One region of the Paenibacillus haidiansis genome, then DNA from elsewhere that is predicted to be linked to it. Evidence: riboswitches for the same ligand, from Rfam matches in the RefSeq annotation. Region 1 holds a riboswitch; the other holds the start of a gene.

Region 1 (4,215 bases):
GCCCGTACGAGACGAGAGGACGTCCGGAAAGCGCGATCTCTCCGGAATCGGGGGCTTCGATTCCGGAAATGAGGCTAAGCAGCGTGCTTTTCCCGCTGCCGTTCGGGCCGATGATGCCCCAGAACTCGCCGGGTTCGACCTTCCAGTTGATCCCGCGCAGCGCCTGCAGGCGGCCGTACGATTTGGCGGCATCCTTCACCTCGATCATCGCATTTCCCTCTCCCTCGATTTTTTCTTTCTATATAACAAGTAGGCAAAAAACGGCGCGCCGACGAACGCCGTAACCACCCCGAGCGGAATTTCCGTCGGAGCGAGCAGCGAGCGGGCCGCAAGGTCGCTCCACATCATAAAAATACCGCCGCCAATTGCGGAAAGCGGAATAATAAGCCGGTAATCCGGCCCCGTAATCAGCCGGATGATGTGGGGGACAACAAGGCCGACAAACCCGATCACTCCGGACACGGACACCGCGGCCGCCGTCATCAGCGTAGCCACGAGTAAAACAATCAGCTTGGTCCATTCCACATTGAGCCCGGAATGCGCCGCCTCGCGCTCACCCAAGGCGAGCAGGTTCAGCGAACGCGCCCGGCCCCACAGAAACAATCCACCCAGGGCCAGATATGGAAGCAGGATGGCCGTATACGACCATCCGCGGAGACTGAGACTTCCCATTGTCCAATATAATATTTCGTTCACCGTTCTTTTCGACATCGTTGTGAGAAAGGAGACGATCGATCCGAGGAAGGACTGCATCACGACGCCCGACAAAATCAGGCTTTCGATCGGAATTTTGCCGTTCTCCCTGGCTAGCCGCATCACGACCCACAATGTGGCCGCACCTGTAAGAAAAGCGACCATCGGCAGAGTGAACACCCCTGCAAGAGAAAACTGCCAGCCGAAAAAGATCAGCACGGCCGCGCCCACCGCCGAACCCGAGGATACCCCCAGGGTGAACGGGTCGGCCAGCGGATTGCGCAGCACCCCTTGAAATGCGGCGCCCGCGACCGCGAGCGAAGCGCCGACGAGCAGGCCGAGCAGCACCCGGGGCAGGCGAACCTGCATGACGATTTGCTCGGACGAGCTCGGCCAATAAGGTTGTATCCATTCTCCGAGCCCGGGGATCCGGTGCAGCAAAATGGCGGTGATCTCGCCGATCGGCAGAGGAACGGAACCGACCCCGATGCAAATCAGCAGCGTCAAAATTAGCAGGCCTAGGCCGACCGTTCCGTACCCCGCCAATTTGGTTCTCATGGCTGCATCAGTTCCGGATAGATCGCTTTCGCCACTTCAATCAGCCCTTGGGTCACGCGCGGGCCCGGACGGCTGAGCAAATTGTCGTCGAGCGCAATGATCCGGTCTTCCTTGACCGCCGTAATTTGGTCCCAGCCGCCGCGGCCTTTGATAATTTCCGCCAGCGTCCGGTTGTTCTCGTCGATGACGCTCTTGGCGTACAAGATGACGTCGGGATTCGCCTGGATGATATTCTCTTCATTGATTTCGCTCCAGCCCGTAATATCGGAGGCCACGTTCACGCCGCCGGCCAAGGTGATCATCTCGTCCATGAACTCGCCTTTACCGACCGTCCAGCCCGGCGAAAACTCGATGTATACTTTTTTCTTTTGATCGTCGGATAAATTTTTCACGGCGTCGGTCACTTGCGCGAGCTCGGCCTTCATTTGCTCGGTAACCTGGAGCGCTTCCTGCTGGTGATCGGTGATTTCGCCGACCGCCCGGATATTCTCCATCACCTGTTCCACTGTTTTGGAATTGGAACGGTACACTTTGAGACCGAGATCGGTCAGGCTTTTTACCGTCTCTTCGCCGACCAGATTGCCCGCGAGCACAAGGTCCGGCTGGGCCGCAACGACCGCCTCCACATTGACCTGGAATCCGCCCATGCGCGGCTTGTCTTTGACCGTTTCCGGATAATCGTCGTTATCGGAGACCCCGACAACTTGTTCATCCAGCCCCAGAGCGAACAGCCCTTCCGTCTCCGACGGCGCCAGCGAGACAATCCGCTGCGGTGCGGATTCGAAAGTGAACTCCGTGCCGAAAGCGTCCTTTACCGTAAGCGGATATGCAGTGCGCAGTTCCCCTTGCTCCGGGTCGGCGGCATTACCCGCTTGCTGTTGTTCCTGTCCGGCCTGAGTCACGTTATTGCCGGTGTTTGCGGACGAATTTCCGTTATTGGAGCCGCAGCCGGCCATGATAAACAGCATCAGCGCCAGCAGCCAGATTCCCAAAAGCTTAGTATATTTCTTCATTGCTCTCTCCCCTTCGCTTTCTAGTTCTCAAAGAAATGCCTGAGCCGAAGCGAACCCCCGCTTCCGGTCAATTCCCCCACAAGGGAAGATCGGAACAAAAGAAAAACCCATCCTGTGTCGGATGGGTTACGTCTACAAAGTTATAACGGAAACCGGCCTAGAGTTTCATACCGGGAACACAGCTTCCGAATCTATGCAGAGCGTTATCCTTTCCTCGAAGGACCGTCTATTACTTCCCGTGGGCAGGTCTCCTGACTATCAGGTTGGCGACGAAAGCCCGCCTTCCCATCATGCTGTGGCGCATGACAGTGGCATAACTTCTAGCTTCGTCCCTGAATACAGTGGCGGGACCGTGCCGGATTCGCACCGGCTTCCCTTTTAACCCGAAGCTGCTTGCCGCAAGCTTCAGGACCAACGGGTGCTTTCTATTCGCTTGAATCAGAGCTTTTCTTTCTCTATTGGATTATAGGGGAAAAGCTTAAATCTTACAATATAACCGGCCGGGATTCTAGTAATAGATATCCATCTCCGTCTCCTGCCCGCTTAGTACTGCTCCAGGGACAAGTCCGCCCCGAGCACACCGACCACGGCGCCGTCTTTAACGATCGGCACGGACAAGGTGATGCAGCGACGCTTCGTGATGGCGGAGACATACACTTCCGAGACTACCGTCTCCCCGTTTACAGCCTTGCGAAACCACTCGCGGCCCTTGGCATTGAGCAGCCCCGCCTCCGGAATCGAGACGACGAAAGAACCGTCCGCCCGGTTGCTCCAGGCCGCTTCCAGCCCGGCTTCGCTTGCGAGCAATTGCTCCAGAGCTTCGCGATGTTCCGGCTCGCGCATCGCGACGATCGCTTCGCTTTCCGCCTGCTCCCGCAGCTTTCGCGCATAGGCGAGTCCCAGCTCTTGAGCCGCAGACTCCCGCTTCGCTTCTTCATCCCCGGAATTCGCGTTACTCCGCACATGATCCAGGGATGAAATCAGTTCGGCCTGGGCCCTGTGGAGTCCGCCGGACACCGTTTGCAGCTTGGAGATATGAACCCGCTGCGATTCCATACGGGACAAGGCGCCTTCCACATGGACAATGCTGCGGCTCAGCGCCGCATGGACTTCCCTCATCATGAGCTCCATATTCCGCGTCATTTCCGACTGCTCCCGGCTGCGGCGCCCCGTCTCGCCGACCAGCTCATTGACCTCGGCGACCTCCTCGGAAATGTAACGGATATCGCCGCCCATCGATTTAAGCAGCTCAATTCCGTCCATCGCCGATTTTTTGCCGTCATTCAGCGTTTCCTTGACCCTTTCCACTTCGCTCATGATCTGCCGGAACAGCGGTGCCGAGCTGCCGATCGCCTTGCTGCTCTGCTGCGCGAGTTGACGCATCCGGCCGGCTACGACGTCGAAGCCTTTGCCCTGCTCGCCCAGCCTGGCCGCCTCGATGGAAGCGTTCAAGGCAAGCAGCGATACTTCGCCGGAGATGCCTTCCAGCTCGCGATATAAATTTCCGAGCTGCCGGGTGTTGTGCTCCAAATCGCTCATCGGACCGATGATGGATTGTTGGGATTCCGCCAGCGAGCGAATCGTCCCGTCCGCGGCGGCCAGCGCCTCCGTGATCCGCGACGCCTCGGCCAGCGTCCTCCCGCTCCGGTTATGGAGCTGGTCCGCGGCCTCTTGAATTCGCAGTGCGGAGGAGGCGACCTCCTGCATGGCGGCCAGGCTTTCCTGCACCTGCTCCAGCGAACGTTCGCTGCTGGATTTAAGCTTCATATCTTCAACCGAGGAAATATCGGACAAACGCTGGAGCTGTTCGATACTCTCGTTGACCTCGCCGACCGCGGCCTTCAGTCTGTCGGATGCGACCAGCGATTCATTGACCATCGCCATCCAGTCGCTCTCGCTGCGTCCCGCCGCACCGGGATCGATCGGAAGCAAGCGCATCGAAGCGCCGGAT
Region 2 (4,215 bases), on a different contig from region 1:
ACGCCGCGCTCCTTGGCGATATTCATCGATCTCTCCAAGCTGTAGAAGTTCATCATCATGAAAAATGTTCCGGCGAAATCTTTCGCTTCTTCGCTCTCGTACGGGATGCCGTTCTTCGCTAGATAGCCGTGCAGATTCATCACGCCGAGGCCGACGGAGTGCAGCTCCGAGTTGGCTTTGCGCACGCCCGGCGCGTTCTCGATGCTCATCATGTCGGACACCGCGGTTAGCATATCCATGCCCGTGTATACGGACTCGCGAAGCTTGCGGTGCTCCATCACATTCACGATGTTCAGCGAGCCGAGGTTGCAGCTGATGTCGCGGCGGATTTCGTCCGCTTGATCATAATCGTGGATCGTGGAGGTTTCCTGCAGCTGGAAGATTTCCGTACACAGATTGGACATTTTGATGCTGCCGATCGCGTTCAAGGCATGCTGGCGGCTGGCGTTCGAGCGGTAGATGATATAGGGATAGCCGCTCTCCAGCTGGATGATCGCAATCTTCGTCAGCATATCGCGTGCGCTCATCACTTTCTTTTTGATCACGGCAGGGTTGGCGAGCAGTTCCTCATACATCGCATCGATATCCATATCGTCGAGATGCTGCCCGTACGCCTTATAGACGGAATACGGGGCAAATGCATACAGATCCTCGTTCCGCTCGGCGAGCTCAAAGAATTTATCCGGGCAGATCAGTCCGATGGACAGCGACTGCAGGCGGGACTTCTCGTCGGCGTTGATCTTCTTGCTGTCGAGCAGCTCGTTGGCATCCCAGTGGAAAATGTTGATATACACAGCCCCCGCGCCTTTGCGCTGGCCCAATTGGTTCACATAAGAGAACGTATCCTCGAGAATTTTGGCCACCGGCATGATGCCGCTGGAGGCGTTCGCGATGCCCTTGATTTCTTCGTTGCGGGCGCGCAGCTTGCTCAGGTTCAGCGCGATACCGCCGCCCAGCTTGGACAGCTGCATCGAGGTCGAAATATTGTAGTTGATGCTGTTCAGCGAGTCGTCAAGCTCAAGCAGGTAGCAGGAGACCATTTCACCGCGCCGGGCTTTCCCGGCATTGAGAAAGGTCGGCGTTGCGGGCTGGTAGCGCTGCTCGATCAGCGCAACGGCGTATTCCTTGGCCTTTTCAAAGTTCCCTTGGCCTAGGAACAGGGAGACAATCGCGATCCGGTCCTGATATGTCTCCAGATACAGTTTTTTGTCGTTTGTTTTCAGGGCGTAGTCCCGATAAAATTTGGAAACGGCCATGTAAGATTTGAATTCGAACGGGATGGAGGCAATTAGCGCAGTGATGGACTTTACCTGCTCCATCGTGTATTCGGCGAGCACATCATAGTAATAGTTATGCTCTACCAAATAAGTAATCCGCTCCTCTACGCTGGAGAAAGCCATCATTTGCAGTTTTACCTCTTCCTCAAACGCCTGTACGGCTTGCAGGTCCTTTTCCAGATCGAAGAAGCCGTCTTCTCTCCGGGACATAATTTCATTGTTTAGCTCGATATGCTTCAAGTGAACTCATCCTTTCTTGAAAGTTGGTAACATCTAACGGAGTGCCGCTGAGTTCAAATTTGTACAGCACAGGCACTTCATACTGGGAGGCGATCTTGTCGGCGCTCATGGCGAAGCATTGCCCCCAATTGCGGTTGCCGGAAGCGGCCACGGCCTGCAGCTGTTTGTGGTTCCTGGCCAGAAATTTCTGCACCTTCTCCGGAACCTGGCCGAAGCCCGTCGTATAGGTGACCAACACGAAAGGCGTATCCAGACTCATATCCTCGTCAATCTGAACGCATTCGGCATCCAGCTTTTGAATAAACCGTCTGACATTGCCGGTTTTTGAATCGTAGGCGATAACCATCATTTTCACATCCTTCAATAAAAAAAGATATTTTACCCCCGAAAGAACGGGCAGGCAAAATACCTCAGCTTAAAATAACCTGATGTAAAACACTGTCCTATTTCCCGTAGGAAGCTCCCGTGTCTAAGAAACAGGCAGGTCTCCTGGCTCCAGTCTCAACATCCTCTCTACCTTCCCGAATGCCGGTCTATCCAAGGGGCGATTCAGTGGTTCATTCAGAGAGCACTCCTCTGTTACAGTGGCGGGACCGCGTCGGTTTCGCACCGCACTTCCCTATTAAACCTTGTTGATCAACAAAGTACCTGTCTCCACAATATGTAGTTGGCGTATTGCGAATATATCCCAATATATAGTGTTATGTCAAGATGTTTTTAATAAATATCATTTAGAAATAGAGCAAAACAAAGTTTGATTCTAAAGAAGCCCCGGACCATTCGGGCTGGTCCGGGGCTAATTCTCACTTGCGATAGTAGGGATATTTTACAGCGGCGGGTTGGCATGGCATTTGCGGCATACCGGATAGTAGGATTCATTGCCGCCGATTTGGATCTGCTCTCCGGTATATACCGGTTTGCCGTTCTCCATCCGCAGGTTCATCGTGGCCTTGCGGGCGCAAAACCAGCAGATTGTTTTCATTTCTTCGATTTTGTCCGCGTATATGAGCAATTGGCGGCTGCCCTCGAACAGCTGATTTTGAAAATCGTTCTTCAGCCCGAACGCCATCACCGGGATATCGAGCTCATCGACGATCCGAACAAGCTGCCGGATGCTGCTTTCACTAAGAAATTGACATTCGTCGATCAGCACGCAATACAGCTTCGGTTTATGACTTCGTACGATTTCGTAAATATCCGTATCGTCGTAAATCGGAATCGCTTCTCTGCGCAAACCGATCCGTGAAGAGACGAAGCCTACTTCATCGCGGTCGTCCACGGCGGAAGTAAAAATAAGAACAGGCTTGTTTTGTTCTTCGTAATTGTGGGCGACCTTCAAAATTTCAATCGACTTACCGCTGTTCATTGCTCCGTACTTGTAAAACAACTGTGCCAATTGTAATGTTCCTCTCTTTATTCATTTCTGTAAATTTTCGTTGACTACTGGTCAAACAAAATCATTCTATCATAAAATGCTATAGGGATTTAAGATAATATATAGATAATTAAATTTAAGGTGCATCATGAAAGGAAGTTGGGGTAATGGCACGGAATCACGAAAATACGCCGTCTTCGCCCGCCCCCGGGCGGGCCGGCCTTCAGGCGGATTGCGGGAACTGCTTCGGCTTATGCTGTGTGGCGCTGCCGTTCGCCGCTTCGGCGGATTTTGCCGCCGACAAACCGGCCGGCCAGCCTTGTCCGCATCTGCGGGAGGATTTCCGCTGCGGTACGCATGATTCGCTGCGGGACCGCGGATACCGCGGCTGTACGGTGTATGATTGCTTCGGTGCCGGACAGAAAGTCTCGCAAATCACCTATCGCGGAATAGACTGGCGCCAAGCTCCCGGGACCGCCGCGGAGATGTTCGCGGTGTTTCCGGTTATGTGGCAGCTTCATGAGCTGCTTTGGTACCTATACGAAGTTTTGGCCCTGCCGGCCGCCGATACTCTCCGTGATGAGATCCGCCGGGCTCTGGACGAAACGGAGCGATTCACTGGTTTAGGACCGGACGAGCTTATCGCGCTGGATGCGGCGGGGCACCGGGCCAAGGTGAGCGATCTGCTTCGCCAAGCGAGCGAGCTGGTGCGCGAAGACGCCCGCCGCCGATATGGAAGCCCGCAGAAACCGCCGAAGCGTAAAGTGGGGCGGGGAGCCGATCTCATCGGCGCCAAATTGAAGGGGGCGGACCTCCGGTACGCCAATTTAAGGGGCGCTTACCTCATTGCCGCCGATCTCCGGGACGCCGATCTCAGATTCGCCGACCTGATCGGGGCGGACTTCCGGGATGCGGATATTCGCGGGGCCGATCTGACCGGCAGCCTTTTCCTGACCCAAACGCAGCTTAACGCGGCGAGGGGAGATGCCGCCACGAAGCTGCCGCCGTCGCTCGTCCGTCCGCCGCATTGGGCCGGATGAACGCGAAAAAATCCTGCAGTGGAATGCAGGATTTTTCGTTTTGCCTTCGGCGTTATTCCGTTTTCGCCCTGTCAAAGCTACAACCCTAATTTCTGGCCTTTCTCCAGACGTTCGATCTGCTTTTCGCCGGTATCGGCCAATTCCCGGAACTGGCTGATCGTTTCGCGCATTTTCGGGAGCGCCTCCCGCTTGTAGGTGCTGATCGAATCGAAAGCCTCCAGCACGTCGCTGAAAGCCTGTTTCAGCGTATCGACGGAGATGCTCGTTTCCAGCGATTGCTTCT

What was found. A riboswitch is a leader RNA that binds a small molecule or an ion and turns the genes downstream of it on or off. The one in region 1 is predicted to bind cobalamin.
Region 2: another riboswitch for cobalamin. It lies ahead of nrdI (class Ib ribonucleoside-diphosphate reductase assembly flavoprotein NrdI); the one in region 1 lies ahead of V3851_RS14350 (ABC transporter substrate-binding protein).

The regions. Positions count from the first base shown of each region.
Region 1 is NZ_JAZHPZ010000006.1:193,021-197,235, forward strand. It holds gene V3851_RS14340 (ABC transporter ATP-binding protein) at 1-208, opposite strand, end outside; gene V3851_RS14345 (FecCD family ABC transporter permease) at 205-1,251, opposite strand; gene V3851_RS14350 (ABC transporter substrate-binding protein) at 1,248-2,264, opposite strand; cobalamin riboswitch at 2,489-2,695, opposite strand; gene V3851_RS14355 (methyl-accepting chemotaxis protein) at 2,808-4,215, opposite strand, start outside.
Region 2 is NZ_JAZHPZ010000010.1:143,719-147,933, reverse strand. It holds gene nrdE (class 1b ribonucleoside-diphosphate reductase subunit alpha) at 1-1,517, opposite strand, end outside; gene nrdI (class Ib ribonucleoside-diphosphate reductase assembly flavoprotein NrdI) at 1,492-1,863, opposite strand; cobalamin riboswitch at 1,980-2,184, opposite strand; gene V3851_RS18625 (thymidine kinase) at 2,344-2,913, opposite strand; gene V3851_RS18620 (pentapeptide repeat-containing protein) at 3,060-3,932, shown strand; gene V3851_RS18615 (toxic anion resistance protein) at 4,010-4,215, opposite strand, start outside.